Regions from separate parts of the Streptomyces sp. NPDC042201 genome, predicted to be linked through region 1. Evidence: riboswitches for the same ligand, from Rfam matches in the RefSeq annotation. Region 1 holds a riboswitch; each other region holds the start of a gene.
What was found. A riboswitch is a leader RNA that binds a small molecule or an ion and turns the genes downstream of it on or off. The one in region 1 is predicted to bind cobalamin.
Positions count from the first base shown of each region.

Region 1 (3,933 bases):
AGTCCGACTCCGTACAGCCGGCCGGTCGAAGGCCCCGCCGTGGTGCTGTTCTCGCTCACTCTTCCTCGCTCGCTATGGCGTTGATGGCCGCCGCCGCGATGGCGCTGCCGCCCCGCCGTCCGCGTACGACCAGGTGCTCAAGCCCGGCGGGGTGGCCGGCGAGCGCGTCCTTGGACTCGGCGGCGCCGACGAAACCGACCGGCACACCGATGACGGCCGCCGGGCGCGGGGCGCCGTCCTCGATCATCTCCAGCAGCCGGAAGAGCGCGGTCGGGGCGTTGCCGACGGCCACCACCGCGCCCCCCATCCGGTCCCGCCACAGCTCCAGGGCGGCGGCGCTGCGCGTCGTCCCCATCTCGGCGGCGAGTGCGGGGACCGCGGGGTCGGACAGGGTGCATACGACGTCGTTGTCCGCCGGCAGCCGCTTACGGGTGACACCGCTGGCGACCATGGCGACATCGCACAGGATCGGTGCGCCCGCGCGCAGGGCCTCGCGGGCGCGGGCCACGACCGCGGGCGTGAAGGCGAGGTCACGCACCAGGTCGACCATGCCGCAGGCGTGGATCATCCGCACCGCGACCTGGGAGACGTCGGCGGGCAGCCCGGCGAGGTCCGCCTCGGCGCGGATCATGGCGAAGGACTGGCGGTATATCGCCGCGCCGTCCTTCTCGTAGTCGAACACTGTGGACACTGTGGTCTCGCTCATCTCGTCACTGGGGTGGTGCGTGCCGTCGTGGGTTTCCGAGCCGTCGCGACCGCTTCGGCGAGTTCTGGTCCTGTGGTGGCCCTGAGGAGATGTCCCCGCACCGAGATGTCGTAGCCGCCCTCGCCGGTCGCGACGACATCCACCCAGTTGCCCTGTGGATGGCCGCAGCGGCGGGCGCAGCCCGACCAGTAGACAGGCAGGTCACCGGGGTTGGTGGCGGGCAGGTCACCGGGGCGGGCTGCGGGCGGTCCACCGGGGCGGGTGGCCGTTACGGTTCCGGCCGCGTCCGCCCGTACATCCGTGAGTGCCTTCGCGCACCCGGGCCGACCGGTGCAGGCGCCGACGCCGTGCCAGGGGGAGTGGGGGTCCGTGATCAGCCCGGCGGTACGGAGGCGGTCCAGGAGGTCGTGGGCGGTGGCGGGGTCCAGGCCCGGCAGGATCACTCCGCGCCAGGGGGTCACCCGCAGGGTGCGGTCGTTCGTCCCGCGCTCGCCTGCCGACAGCAGCAGCCGCCACTGCGCGACGCTCAGCCGTCCCAGTGGGGCGTACACGGACAGCGCCACGGTCCCGTCGGGGGAGTGGACCAGCCCCGGGACGGGCGGCCCGGCTTCCGGCCGCGCCGCGTCCGCCTCGTACTCGGCGCCGTACTCGGCCTCGGGCTCCGCCCCGTACGCCGCCCCGGGCTCCGTCGTGTACCCCGCCCGGTACTCGGCCCCGTACCCCGCCCCGTACCCCGCTCCGTACTCGGCCACCGGCTCCGTCGCGATCCCGGCCGTCGCCAGCCCCGTGGTCACCGCCGCGTCCAGCCCATGGCCCGCGGGCAACTCCCGTACCCGCCAGGCGCCCGAGCCGCTTGCCGCCGCCACCGTGAGGAAGGTCTCCGCCGCCAGCAGAGCGGCGCGCGGGGCGTCGGCTGCGGAGACCCGCAGTCCTGACCCGTTCGCCCCGGTATGCAACACCGCTGATCCGTCCGGCTGTGCGAGCAACGTCACATCCGCGCCCAGGGCGGCCACATCACCGCGGCCGTCGTCCAGCGCGAACAGAAACCGCCCCGAGAGCGCCGTAGCGGCCTCGCTCGCGCACAGCAGCGCGTCCAGCTCCCGGGCCCACAACCGCACGTCCGCGCGGGGGATTCCGTCCAGTCCCGACAGGGGCGAAGCGACGACGTTCCGTACCCGCTCGTGCCGTTCCGAGGGCAGCAGGCCGGCCTCGTACAGCAGCTCCGCCAGCTCCCCGCCGCAGCTCTCCCCCAGCCCCCGCAGCTGGACGTTGCCCCGCGAGGTGATGTCCAGCCGGCCGTCGCCCAGCTGCTCGGCCGCCGTCGCCAGCGCCTCCGCCTGACGGTACGTCAGAAGCCCGGCGGGCAGCCGCAGTCGTGCCAGCCGGCCGTCGTCGGCGGCGTGCAGCCGGAGCGCTCCTGGGCAGGCGTCACCGCGCTCCCGGACGGGAGCTTCGTCCCGGTTCACGGGTGTTGGCGAGGTAGGCGGCATGGCGGCGAGCATACCCACGTACCCCCGCGCCCTCCCCGCCCGTTCCGGCCCCCGCCCGGCCGTCGGCTCCGGCCTCCGTTCAGCCTCCGTCCGGCCTCGGTCCCAGCTCCGGCCAGCTGTCGGCTCCAGCCTCCGTCCGCCGTTCTCCGGTTGTTCGCCCGGCCCCCGCCCGGTTGTTCACCCCGCCCCCGTCCGGCCGTTCGTCCAGGCGCCCTCCCCGCCGTGACCTGCAGCACTTACTATGCAGACGACGGGTCTTCAGGCCCGTCACCGCCATAGACGGCGTCAGGGGAGGAAGCCCGGTGAGAATCCGGCGCGGTCCCGCCACTGTGAGCCCGGCAGCAGCCGGGTGAGCCAGGAACTCCCGCCGTCTTCCTACCGCCCGGGGCGCGGACCCCGAGGAAGGCGAGACGCCGCATGATCCTGCTCCTGTCGACGTCCGACACCGATCTGCTCAGCGCCCGTGCGGCGGGCGGCCCGGTCCCGTACCGGTTCGCCAACCCCGCCCGGCTCGCGCTCGACGAGCTGCCCGCGCTGCTGGAGGGCGCCGACCTCGTCGTCGTACGACTCCTCGGCGGGCTGCGCGCCTGGCAGGACGGGATCGACCAGCTCCTCGCCGCCGACCGCCCCCTGGTGGTCCTCACCGGCGAACAGGCCCCTGACGCCCAGCTGATGGAAGCCTCCACGGTCCCCATCGGCATCGCCGCCGAGGCGCACGCCTATCTCGCCCACGGCGGTCCCGCCAACCTGGAACAGCTCGCGCGGTTCCTCTCCGACACCGTCCTGCTGACCGGCCACGGCTTCGAACCGCCCGCCGCCGCGCCCACCTGGGGACCGCTCCTACGCGCCCCCCGCCCGTTGGCGGGCGGCGGCCCGCTGATCGCGGTGCTCTATTACCGCGCCCATCACATGAGCGGCAACACCGCCTTCGTCGACGACCTGTGCTCCGCGATCGAGACGGCCGGCGGCCGGGCCCTGCCGCTGTACGTGGCCTCCCTGCGCGCCCCCGAGCCCGAGCTGCTCGACGCGCTGCGCGCCGCCGACGCCCTCGTGACCACCGTGCTCGCCGCGGGCGGCACGAAGCCTGCCGAGGCCTCGGCGGGCGGAGACGACGAGTCCTGGGACGCGGGCGCCCTCGCCGCCCTCGGCGTACCGATTCTCCAGGCCCTGTGCCTGACCGGATCGCGCAGCGCCTGGGAGGAGAGCGACGAAGGTCTGTCGCCGCTGGACGCCGCGGGGCAGGTCGCCGTGCCGGAGTTCGACGGCCGGCTCATCACCGTCCCGTTCTCCTTCAAGGAGATCGACGAGGACGGTCTTCCGGCGTACGTCGCCGACCCCGAGCGGGCCTCGCGCGTCGCCGGGATCGCCGTACGGCACGCCCGTCTGCGCCATATCCCGAACCCGGAGAAGCGCCTCGCGCTGGTGCTGTCCGCGTACCCGACCAAGCACTCCCGGATCGGCAACGCCGTCGGTCTGGACACCCCGGCCAGCGCCGTCGCCCTGCTGCGCCGGCTCCGTACCGAGGGCTACGACTTCGGTACGGAAGAGGTCCCTGGCCTGGCGTCCGGCGACGGCGACGAGCTGATCTACGCGCTGATCGAGGCCGGCGGCCATGACCAGGAGTGGCTGACCGAGGAGCAGCTGGCCCGCAATCCGGTCCGTATCCCCGCTGCCGACTACCGCCGGTGGTACGGGCAACTCCCCGCCGCGCTGCGGGAGTCGGTGGAGCGGCACTGG
Region 1 is NZ_JBVJDS010000017.1:71,204-75,136, reverse strand. Features, by position in the region: gene ACZ6MZ_RS31230 (precorrin-8X methylmutase) at 56-682, opposite strand; gene cobG (precorrin-3B synthase) at 703-2,208, opposite strand; cobalamin riboswitch at 2,431-2,579, shown strand; gene cobN (cobaltochelatase subunit CobN) at 2,614-3,933, shown strand, end outside.

Region 2 (3,933 bases), on a different contig from region 1:
GGTCCGCCGGGCTCTCCGAAGAACCCCTTGGCGCTCAGCTCGCCCACCGGCCGCCCCAGCAGCACCACTTGGCTGCTGCGGTCGCTGCCCGGCTTCAGCAGGACGGGATTCATCAGTGCGGACGGCTCGACCCGGGCCGCCTGGGCCTGCATCGCCTGCGCCCGCCCGATCTCCGCGCCCTCGCGCGTCACGAACGAGTTCAGGGACATGTTCTGCCCCTTGAAGGGCGCGACCTTCACCCCCCGGCGTACGAGCCACCGGCAGATGCCCGCGGTGACGACGCTCTTCCCCGCGTCCGAGGTCGTTCCGGCTATCAGCAGCCCGCCGCCGCGCCCGCCCCGACTCATCGGCGTCCCTTTCCCGAAGCTGTCCGCCGCAGGGCGCCGCAGCCGAACCGGCCGGCCACACAGGCCGCCAGGGCGAGCGCGCTCACCCGGCGCGACAGGCGCACGGCCCGCTCGATGTCCGCGACCTCGACGGGCCGCCCCTCGCCGTTCAGCACGGGCCGGTGCTCGACGCGTCCGCCGTACGTGAGCGTCCCGCCGAGCCGTACGCCCAGCGCGCCGGCGAACGACGCCTCCACCGGGCCCGCGTTGGGGCTCGGATGGCGGCGGGCGTCGTCGCGCAGCGCCCGCACGGCCCCCCGGGGATCGCCGCCGGCCAGCACGGCCAGCGCGGCGGTCAGCCGGGCGCCGGGCCAGCCGGCCACATCGTCGAGACGGGCCGAGGCCCAGCCGAACCGGCGGTACACGGCGGACTTGTGACCCACCATCGCGTCCAGGGTGTTCACGGCACGGAAGCCCACGAGCCCGGGCACCCCCGCGACCGCTCCCCACACCAGCGCGCCCACGACGGCGTCGGAGGTGTTCTCGGCGACGGACTCCACGACGGCCCGGGCGATCTGCTGTCCGTCCAGGGCCTGCGGGTCACGTCCGCACAGATGCGGCAGCCGCTCCCTGGCCCGTTCGATGTCCCCGGCGGCGAGCGCGCCGCCGATGGCCCGCGCCTCCCGCCCCAGCGAGGTGCCGCCGACAACGGCCCAGGTGGCGGCGGCTGTCAGGGCCACAGAGGCGGCGCGACGGTGCCGTACGCCCCGGGCGGCGAGCGCCGCGGCCCCGACGGCGCCACCGGCGCACACCACGGTGTGCAGCGCGCCCCATCCGCGGTGGTCACGCCAGAGCGTCCGCTCGACGGCCCCCGCGGTCCTGCCGAACGCGGCGACCGGGTGGCCCCGTCGGGGATCGCCGAACAGCCGGTCGCACAGGAGGCCGGCGGTGGCGCCGTACGCGAAGACCCGCTCGGCGGCTGAACCGCGGCCAGGCATGGCGAAATGTCCTCACTCAGGGTCCGCGCCCCGGCTCGACGAAATGCGGCGGCGAGAGTTCCTGGCTCCTGGGGACGAGATTCCCAGTGACAGTGGCGGGACCGCGCCGGATTCGCACCGGCTTCCTCTTCTGCCTCCGTATATGGCCCCGGCAGTCCACCACGCTGCGCAAACACCCGTCAACTCATCCCTGACCTGCGACGGGACGGAGTGCCCAGCCCCACGCGACGCGTGTTCCCCACCGGCCACAAGGAACCGGCCCCGGCGCACACGAAGTGCGCCGGGGCCAGCCATAGTCGAACTGCCGTAGTCGAACGGTGTCGTAGTCGAACTGTGCTCAGGGGTCAGGCGACGATCAGATAGATGCCGTACGCCACGGCCGCCGCGCACAGCGCGAAGCAGGCGTAGGCGCCCGTGCGGGCCAGTGCCACCGAGCCGTTGGCGCCCTGAGTGGCGGCGGACTCCTGCTTGGCGAGACCCACGATGCCCAGGGTGAACAGGCCCACGAGTCCGATCGTGGCCACGAGGCTGACGCCGAAGACGGAGCCGAGGGCTGCCCAGTCGATGTTCATGCGGTCCTTTTCCTTGCGGTCTGGTCGGCGGGGGAGCCGTTACACCGTGGCGGTTCGCGCCGGCTCGCCGGCGGGGCCCGTGGGGGCCGGGATGGTGGTCGAGAGGTCCTGCGCGGCCGCGGCGGCGGCCGTGGGCGGCGGGGTGACGGCCGCGATGGCGGTGGTCACCACACCCGCGGGCTCGGCGTCCGTGGCGGGGCCGGCCTCGCCGCCGGTCTCGATGACGTTCGTGTGGTCGACCGGCCGGCGGCGCGAGGCGAGCCAGATCGCACCGGACAGCACGACGAGCAGGACGGCGACGACCGTGACGCCCCAGGCGCCCTGACCGGTCAGGAACTCGGCGCCGGCGGCGACCAGGCCCGCGGCGGGCAGCGTCAGGCCCCAGGCGATGAACATCCGGGTGGCGGTGGACCAGCGGACCACGCCGCCCTTGCGGCCGAGGCCCGCGCCCATCACGGCGCCGGAGCAGGACTGCGTCGTGGAGAGGGAGAAGCCCAGGTGGGAGGAGGCCAGGATGACGGTCGCGGCGCTGGTCTGGGCGGCGAAGCCCTGCTGCGGCTTGAGGTCGGTGAGGCCGGTGCCCATGGTGCGGATGATGCGCCAGCCGCCGAGGTACGTGCCGAGCGCGATGGCCGCGCCGGCGGAGACGATGACCCACAGCGGAGGGTTGGAGCCCGGCGCGAGGACACCGCCGGTCACCAGCGCGAGGGTGATGACACCCATGGTCTTCTGCGCGTCGTTGGTGCCGTGGGCGAGGGAGACGAGACCCGCAGAGGCGATCTGGCCGGCCCGGTAGCCCTTGGCGGTGGCCTTCTCGTCCGTGCGGCGGCCGATCCGGTACGTCAGCCGGGTGGCGAGCAGGGCCGCGAGGCCGGCGACGAGGGGGGCGGCGAGCGCGGGAATCAGGACCTTGGTGACGACGACGCCGCCGTTGACCCCGGAGGCGCCGACGGACATCAGGGTGGCGCCGATCAGGCCGCCGAAGAGTGCGTGGGAGGAGCTCGACGGGAGGCCGAGCAGCCAGGTGAACAGATTCCACAGGATGGCGCCGACGAGCGCCGCGAAGATCACTTCTGTCTGGATGCCCTGTTCGTTGATGAGCCCGCCGGAGATCGTCTTGGCGACCTCGACGGACAGGAACGCGCCGACGAGATTCAGCACGGCGGACATGGCCACCGCGATCTTGGGTTTCAGGGCGCCGGTCGAGATGGTCGTCGCCATCGCGTTGGCGGTGTCGTGGAAACCGTTCGTGAAATCGAACACGAGCGCCGTCACGATGACAATCGCGAGCAGCAGGGTGAGGTGTTCCATTGACCCAGGCAATCGTTCGACGTCGGTGGCCTCGGTGAACGTAAGGAGTCAGGGTGAACGGAAGATGAACTAGGCAGGTCTTTGCGGTGACCCCATGTGAGGACATTCCGCGCGGCGCGCGCCGGGAGCGGTGACGGCCCTGCCCGGGCCGCCTGAGAAGATCGCCCCATGACCGGTCAGCAGCGGCAGCAAGCGATCGAACAGGCCTGGCAGGACCTGGTGGCCACGGCCCGCAGGACGGCGGCGGAGGGGCTGGTCGTCGGCACCTCGGGCAATGTCTCCGTACGGATCGGCGGACTCGTCCTGGTCACGCCGAGCGGGGTGCCGTACGAACAGCTGGCCGCGGAGGACCCCGTGGCGGTCGGCCTCGACGGCCGGCAGCTCCTCGGCGATCTCACCCCGACGAGCGAACTGCCGCTGCACCTCGCGGTCTACCGGAACACCCCCGCGGCCGCCGTGGTCCACACCCACGCGGTGCACGCGACCGCCGTCTCCACCCTCGTCCCCGAACTGCCGCTGATCCACTACATGGCGGCGGCCCTCGGCGGCGCCGTCCGAGTCGCCCCGTACGCGCTGTACGGCTCGGACGCACTGGCCGCCGGCATGCTCCAGGCGTTGCGCGGGCGCACGGCCTGCCTGCTGCAGAACCACGGCACCGTCAGCTACGGCGACTCCCTCGCCCAGGCCTACGACCGCACCGCCCAGCTGGAATGGATGTGCCGTCTC
Region 2 is NZ_JBVJDS010000020.1:56,931-60,863, forward strand. Features, by position in the region: gene ACZ6MZ_RS32880 (cobyric acid synthase) at 1-347, opposite strand, end outside; gene ACZ6MZ_RS32885 (cobalamin biosynthesis protein) at 344-1,324, opposite strand; cobalamin riboswitch at 1,358-1,500, opposite strand; gene ACZ6MZ_RS32890 (hypothetical protein) at 1,669-1,896, opposite strand; gene ACZ6MZ_RS32895 (inorganic phosphate transporter) at 1,936-3,207, opposite strand; gene ACZ6MZ_RS32900 (class II aldolase/adducin family protein) at 3,376-3,933, shown strand, end outside.
Region 2: linked by a shared signal. The riboswitch ahead of ACZ6MZ_RS32885 (cobalamin biosynthesis protein) and the one ahead of cobN (cobaltochelatase subunit CobN) in region 1 are both predicted to bind cobalamin.

Region 3 (3,933 bases), on a different contig from region 1:
GGGGGGTGCGTCGCGATGAACGACGGCGTGAACGGCGTGGCACTCGCCGTCTTCATCTTCTTCTTCCTGGCCGTCACCGTCATGGGCTTCCTGGCGTCGCGCTGGCGCAAGGCCGCGAACGAGCAGAGCCTCGACGAATGGGGCCTGGGCGGCCGCTCGTTCGGCACCTGGGTCACCTGGTTCCTGCTCGGCGGCGACCTCTATACGGCGTACACCTTCGTCGCCGTACCCGCGGCGATCTACGCGGCGGGCGCGGCCGGCTTCTTCGCCGTGCCGTACACCATTCTCGTCTACCCGCTGATCTTCACCTTCCTGCCCCGGCTGTGGTCGGTGTCGCACAAGCACGGGTATGTGACCACCTCGGACTTCGTGCGCGGCCGCTTCGGCTCGAAGGGGCTCTCGCTGGCGGTCGCGGTCACCGGCATCCTCGCCACAATGCCGTACATCGCCCTCCAGCTCGTCGGCATCCAGGCGGTGCTGGACGTGATGGGCGTCGGCGGCGGCGAGAACACCCACTGGTTCATCAGGGACCTGCCGCTGCTGATCGCCTTCGGCGTGCTCGCCGCGTACACCTACTCGTCCGGGCTGCGGGCGCCCGCGCTGATCGCGTTCGTCAAGGACACCCTGATCTACATCGTGATCGTCGTGGCGATCATCTACATCCCGATCAAACTGGGCGGCTTCGACGACATCTTCGCCAAGGCGGGTGACGCGTTCGCGCAGCCCAATCCGGCGACCGGCCAGCCGCGGGGCGCGCTCGCGCCGGGCGAGGCCGGGCAGTGGGGCTATGCCACGCTGGCGCTCGGTTCCGCGCTGGCGCTCTTCATGTATCCGCACTCCATCACGGCGACGCTCTCCAGCCGTAGCCGCGAGGTGATCCGGCGCAACACCACGATACTGCCGCTCTACTCGCTGATGCTGGGGCTGCTGGCGCTGCTCGGATTCATGGCCATCGCCGCCGGGATCAAGGTGGACAACGGGCAGCTGGCGATTCCGCAGCTCTTCGAGACCATGTTCCCCGACTGGTTCGCGGGGGTGGCCTTCGCGGCCATCGGTATCGGCGCGCTGGTGCCCGCCGCGATCATGTCGATCGCCGCGGCGAACCTCTTCACCCGCAACATCTACAAGGACTTCATCAAGCCGGACGCGACTCCGGCGCAGGAGACCAAGGTGTCGAAGCTGGTCTCGCTGCTGGTGAAGGTGGGTGCGCTGGCCTTCGTCCTGTCCATGGACAAGACGGTCGCGATCAACTTCCAGCTGCTGGGCGGCATCTGGATCCTCCAGACGATGCCGGCGCTGGTGGGCGGTCTGTTCACCCGGTGGTTCCACCGCTGGGCGCTGCTCATCGGCTGGGGCGCCGGCATGCTGTACGGCACGGCCGCGGCGTACGGCGTCGCCAGCCCGACGCAGGCACACTTCGGCGGCTCGTCCAAGGAGATCCCGGGGCTCGGTGAGATCGGCTACATCGGCCTCACCGCGTTCGTGCTCAATGTGGTGATCACCGTGGTGCTGACCTTTGTGCTGCGGGCGGCCAAGGCGCCGGACGGCATCGACGAGACCAGCCCGTCCGACTACACGGCCGACGCCGGTGACCCGGGCGTCAAGGTGGAGCTGCCCGCGGCCACATCGGGAGACCCCGTGCACTGACCCTGACCCGGGCCACGTAGCCGCCCACGGGCCGCCGAGTCCTCCCCCGCGCTGCACGGGCGAGGAACCCGGCGGCCCGTTGTCGTACCCAAGGCGCACAATCGGCTCATGGATTTCACGATCAGAGTGGCCGAGCCCGGGGAGTACGCGCGGCTCGGGGAGATCACCGCGCGGGGGTATCTGGACGACGGCCTCCTGGACTTCGGCGAGGACGACCCGTATCTGCTCACCCTGCGGGACGTGGCGGCCCGGGCGGCCGAGGCGGAGGTGCTGGCCGCCGTGGACGCCGACGGGACGCTGCTCGGCGGGGTGACCTTTGTCGCGGCAGGCGGGCCGTGGGCCGATGTGGCGCGCGCGGGCGAGACCGAGTTCCGGATGCTGGCGGTCGACCGGGCGGCCCGGGGCCGGGGCGTCGGAGAGGCTCTCGTCCGCGCCTGTGTGGCGCGCTCACGGGACATGGAGGGCTGTATACGGATCGTGCTGTCGACCCAGGACAGAATGCTCCAGGCCCACCGGATCTATGAGCGCCTGGGCTTCGCCAGGACCCCGGAACGGGACTGGGAGCCCTTCCCCGGGCTCTCCCTGCTCACCTACGCCCTGGACCTCAACGTACCTCCGGCCACCGGCCGCTGACCGCCGCCGACACAACATCTGGGGGGTGACGCGCCGTCCTCACCCCACATGTATGCTCGTCCTCGCTGTCAACGCAGGGGAATCCGGTGCGAATCCGGAACTGTCCCGCAACGGTGTGCTGTGGTGCGCTTTGTCGTACCCGCGAGTCCGAACACCTGCCGACGGCACGTCCGGTTCGACCGAGCCGGACGCCGAGACGTCCGGGCCTCGAGGCTGGGCCGGTGGACGCCGTACACAGTGCTGCCCGGCTGCGGGCCGTACGGCTGTGCGCGCCCCCGCTCCCCTCCCGACGGCCCAGAGCCGAGCGAGGGAGAGCACCACGTGACCATCGCGCCAGCCGATCCGGCTTCAGGCATCTCCGAGGTCCCCGCGCAGGTGGCCGACGGACCCGGGACCGCGTTGCTGCGGACCCTGACGGACCTGACCGCCGATCTGCCCGACACGGACCCCGGCAGAGTCGCCGCCGCCACGCTGCGGGGCCGTAACGCCCGGTCCGACGAGGCCGAGCTGCGCGAGCTCGCCACCGAGGCGGCCGCGGGGCTGATCTCCGAGGACCCCGCCTACTCCCGGCTCGCCGCCCGGCTGCTGACCCGCACCATCGCCGACGAGGCGGCGGGGCAGGGCGCGGTGTCGTTCTCCGCGTCGGTCGCCGTCGGCCACCGCGAGGGCCTGATCGCGGACCGTACGGCCGCTTTCGTGACGCTGCACGCGGACCGCCTCGACAGCCTGATCGACCCGGCCGGCGACGACCGCTTCGGCTACTTCGGGCTGCGGACGCTCTACAGCCGCTATCTGCTCAGGCACCCGATCACCCGCCAGGTGGTCGAGACCCCGCAGCACTTCATGCTGCGCGTCGCCTCCGGCCTCGCCGAGGACGCCGAGCCCGGCTCGGCCGCGGCCGCCCACGCGCTGGACGAGGTCGCCGCGCTGTACCGGCTGATGAGCCGGCTGGACTATCTGCCGTCCTCGCCGACGCTCTTCAACTCCGGTACGCGCCATCCGCAGATGTCCTCCTGCTATCTGCTGGACTCGCCGCTGGACGAGCTGGACTCGATCTACGACCGGTACCACCAGGTGGCCCGGCTCTCCAAGCACGCGGGCGGCATCGGTCTCTCGTACTCCCGTATCCGCTCGCGCGGTTCGCTGATCCGCGGCACCAACGGGCACTCCAACGGCATCGTCCCCTTCCTGCGGACCCTCGACTCCTCGGTGGCGGCGGTCAACCAGGGCGGCCGGCGCAAGGGCGCGGCCTGTGTCTACCTGGAGACCTGGCACGCGGACCTGGAGGAGTTCCTGGAGCTGCGGGACAACACCGGTGAGGACGCCAGGCGTACGCACAATCTGAATCTGGCGCACTGGATCCCGGACGAGTTCATGCGCCGGGTCGAGACGGACGGCGTCTGGTCGCTGTTCTCGCCGTCCGATGTGCCGGAGCTGGTCGACCTGTGGGGCGACGCGTTCGACGCGGCGTACCGCGCGGCGGAGGCGGCGGGCCTGGCCCGCAGGACCCTCCCGGCCCGGGAGCTGTACGGCAGGATGATGCGCACGCTCGCCCAGACCGGCAACGGCTGGATGACCTTCAAGGACGCCTCGAACCGTACGGCCAACCAGACGGCCGAGCCCGGAAAGGTCGTCCACTCCTCCAACCTCTGC
Region 3 is NZ_JBVJDS010000002.1:242,238-246,170, reverse strand. Features, by position in the region: gene ACZ6MZ_RS05010 (DUF3311 domain-containing protein) at 1-19, shown strand, start outside; gene mctP (monocarboxylate uptake permease MctP) at 16-1,647, shown strand; gene ACZ6MZ_RS05000 (GNAT family N-acetyltransferase) at 1,756-2,280, shown strand; cobalamin riboswitch at 2,327-2,457, shown strand; gene ACZ6MZ_RS04995 (ribonucleoside-diphosphate reductase subunit alpha) at 2,602-3,933, shown strand, end outside.
Region 3: linked by a shared signal. The riboswitch ahead of ACZ6MZ_RS04995 (ribonucleoside-diphosphate reductase subunit alpha) and the one ahead of cobN (cobaltochelatase subunit CobN) in region 1 are both predicted to bind cobalamin.

Region 4 (3,933 bases), on a different contig from region 1:
ATTCCGCGTAGCACATGTGCGTGTGGATCTGGGTGTCGGAACGCACGCCCGCCGTCGTGAGGCGGAACGCCTCGGTGGCCCACTCCAGATAGCCGGGCCGGTCCGCCGCGCGCAGCGGCAGGGTCTCCCGCAGCGCGGGCTCGTCCACCTGGATGACGGCCGTCCCCGCGGCCTCCAGATCGGCGACCTCGTCCCGCAGCGCCAGCGCCACCTGCCGCGCGGTCTCGCCGAGCGGCTGGTCGTCACGGACGAAGGACCAGGCCAGCATGGTGACCGGGCCCGTCAGCATGCCCTTGACGGGCCGGCCGGTCAGCGACTGCGCGTACGAGGTCGTGGCGACGGTCATCGGGGCGGGACGCGAGATGTCCCCGGCGAGGATCGGCGGACGGACATAGCGGGTGCCGTACGACTGGACCCAGCCGTGCCCGGTGGCCAGATAGCCGGTGAGCTGCTCGGCGAAGTACTGCACCATGTCGTTGCGTTCGGGCTCGCCGTGCACCAGGACATCGATCCCGGCCTTCTCCTGGAAGGAGATCACCTCACGGATCTCGGCCTCGATCCGCTTGTCGTAACCGGCCTCGTCCAGCCGTCCCGCCCGCCGCTCGGCGCGCGCCGTGCGCAACTCCGAGGTCTGCGGGAACGAGCCGATGGTGGTGGTCGGCAGCAGCGGCAGTCCGAGCCGCTCGCGCTGGGCGACGGTGCGCTCGGCGTACGGCTGGTCCCGGCGGGCGTCCGCGGCGGTCACGGCCGCGGAGCGGGCCCGTACCGCGGGATCACGCGTGATCGCCGAGGAGGCCCGGGAGGCCAGATCGGCGCGGTTCGCCGAGAGCCGGGCCGCGATCGGTCCTGTGCCCCCGGCGAGACCGCGCGCGAGCGTGACGACCTCGTCGGTCTTCTGGCGGGCGAAGGCCAGCCACCGCGCGAGCTGAGGATCGAGCTCCCGCTCGGCCGCCGTGTCCAGTGGGACATGCAGCAGGGAGCAGGATGCCGACACATCGACCCGGTCGGCGAGACCGAGCAGCGTGGCCAGAGTGGTCAGCGAGGCCGCGAGATCGTTGATCCACACATTGCGGCCGTCCACCACCCCGGCGACGAGCCGCTTGCCGGGCAGACCGCCGACCGCCGCGAGGTCGCGGAGATTGGCGGCGGCGGGACCGGTGAAGTCCAGGGCGAGACCCTCGACGGGGGCCTTGGCCAGCACGGGAAGCGCCTCGCCGAGCCGGTCGAAGTACGACGCCACCAGCAGCCGGGGCCGGTCGGTGAGCGCCCCGAGCTCGCGGTAGGCGCGCGCGGTCGCGTTCAGCTCGGCGGGCGTACGGTCCTGGACCAGCGCGGGTTCGTCGAGCTGCACCCACTCGGCGCCGGCGGCCCTGAGATCGGCCAGCACCTCCGCGTACACCGGGAGCAGCCGGTCGAGCAGGGTCAGCGGCTCGAAGCCGACGGCCACACCCGGCGCGGGCTTGGCGAGCAGCAGATATGTGACGGGACCGACCAGCACGGGCCGGGCGGTGTGGCCGAGCGCCACGGCCTCGCGCAACTCGCCGACCTGCTTGGCCGAGTCGGCGCGGAAGACGGTGTCGGGGCCCAGCTCGGGGACGAGATAGTGGTAGTTGGTGTCGAACCACTTGGTCATCTCCAGCGGCGCGACATCCTGCGCGCCGCGCGCCATGGCGAAGTAGCCGTCGAGCGCGTCCGCCTCGACGGCGGCCCGGTGCCTGGCGGGGACGGCGCCGACCATGACGCTGGTGTCGAGCACATGGTCGTAGTACGAGAAGTCACCCGTGGGCACTTCACCGAGACCGGCACCGGCCAGCTGCCGCCAGTTGTCGCGGCGCAGCCCCTGGGCGGTCTCCCGCAGGGCTTCCGCGGTGACCCGGCCCTTCCAGTAGCCCTCGATGGCCTTCTTCAGTTCACGGTCGGGGCCCTGGCGCGGGTAGCCATGGACGGTGGACCGGGACGCCGCGGCTGCGGACTTGGGTGTCACGGGACTCTCCTTCGCGAGTCGTGCGGGAACGATCCCGGGTCGACCCGTGGGAAGCGAAGGAACGGAAGCCGGGGCGAAGCACACCGCGTCGCGCGCATGCCCGCCCGAGAACCGCCGACCCGCCCACGAGGTCACCGAGATCTCCGTGTGCGGTGCTCGCACACGGGCAGTGGCAGGTCTTCGGACTCATGGGCACGCCTCGTGGCCGTGACCGTACGTATCCGTACGGGTACGAAGCTCCTACTGGCCGTCGCTTCCCGGACGCGGTGCGTCCAGTGCGTATGACGGCGGTCGTTCCCACTCACCGCTGCGGGGCAGTCCCGGATTCCCACCGGGTTCCCTCTTACGACGCGTCTGCCTGGCGGGCAGGGCGAACCAGCTGCGTCCCCAGCGTAGACGAGTTGTTCCGAAGTAGCGTCGTCCGCCCGGAGGGCGGGCCCGGCGGTGTCCGGTGCGTGCGGTCGCAAGGCGCCGAGGTGCCCTCGTAGCGGAGCTACTAGGGCATTTCGGCAACGCCGCGTGCGTGCGTGCTGGGCGCCGCCGGGCAGACGGGACTTCGGAATGACTCGTCTAGAGCCACGGAGGGGGCGGGGACCAGCTAGATCCATGGAACGGACGTGTCCGATACTGGGGCGCATGCGTCGGATCACGGAAGGAACCAGCGAGAGCATGGGCCAGGACGGACCGGTACTGACCGGCAGGGCGGGCCGCACGGCCCACATCACGCTGAACCGCCCCCGCGCCCTCAACGCCCTCACCCACCCCATGGTGCTGACGATGTCCGCGGCCCTGGCGGAGTGGGAGCGGGACGAGAGCGTCGCCGCGGTGATCATCTCCGGGGCGGGTGAACGCGGGCTGTGCGCGGGCGGTGACATCCGCGCGATCCACGAGGACGCGCGCACCGGCGGCGGGGACGCCTCGACCGCCTTCTGGCGCGACGAGTACCGGCTCAACGCCCGTATCGCCCGCTACCCCAAGCCGTATGTCGCCCTGATGGACGGCATCGTGATGGGCGGCGGAGTCGGCGTCTCGGCGCACGGCAGCGTACGGATCGTCACCGAGCGCTCGGCCGTCGCCATGCCGGAGACCGGCATCGGCCTGGTCCCCGATGTGGGCGGTACCTATCTGCTGTCCCGCGCGCCCGGCGAGCTGGGAACGCATCTCGCGCTCACGGGAAGGGCGGTGGGCGCGGCGGACGCGCTGCTGTGCGGGCTCGCCGACCACTTCGTCCCCTCGGACCGGCTCGACGACCTGCGCGCCGCGCTCGCCGACGCGGACGTACGGGAGACGGTGCGCCGGTACGCGGGCTCCGCGCCGGAGGGCCAACTCGCCGCGGACCGGGGCTGGATCGACGCCTGTTACGCGGCCGATTCGGTGGAGGAGATCGTCGACCGGCTGCTCGGCGACGGCCGGCCGGCGTCGAAGGAGGCCGCGGAAACGATCCTGACCCGGTCACCCACCGCCCTCAAGGCCACCCTCGCCGCGCTGCGCCTGGCCCGCGGACTGACCACGCTGGAGCAGGTGCTCGACCAGGAGTACCGCGCCTCGTGCGCCGCGCTCACCACCCCTGACCTGCTGGAGGGCATCCGTGCCCAGGTCATCGACAAGGACCGCACGCCGCGCTGGTCGCCGAAGGAGCTGGCGCAGGTCACGGACGCGGAGGTGGAGCGGTTCTCCGCCCGGCCGCCCGGCGGTGACCTCGGGCTCGGCGCGGGCTGACGCGGACTCAGCGGCCGCCGAGGCGGTGGCGCTTGCGCCAGGCGAGCACCGCCGCGCCCAGACCGGTGAGGACGATGAAGCTCATCGCGAGCAGGAACGCCGGCGAGGTCGGGGACGACGCCTGGCTGCCCGCGACCACATAGGCACCGGTGTTGGGGATCGAACCGATCCCCGTCGCCAGCAGGAACGGCGTCCACCCCATGCGGGAGACGGCGGCGCAGTAGTTGGCC
Region 4 is NZ_JBVJDS010000013.1:103,374-107,306, forward strand. Features, by position in the region: gene metE (5-methyltetrahydropteroyltriglutamate--homocysteine S-methyltransferase) at 1-1,984, opposite strand, end outside; cobalamin riboswitch at 2,155-2,362, opposite strand; gene ACZ6MZ_RS28100 (enoyl-CoA hydratase/isomerase family protein) at 2,621-3,703, shown strand; gene ACZ6MZ_RS28105 (TVP38/TMEM64 family protein) at 3,711-3,933, opposite strand, start outside.
Region 4: linked by a shared signal. The riboswitch ahead of metE (5-methyltetrahydropteroyltriglutamate--homocysteine S-methyltransferase) and the one ahead of cobN (cobaltochelatase subunit CobN) in region 1 are both predicted to bind cobalamin.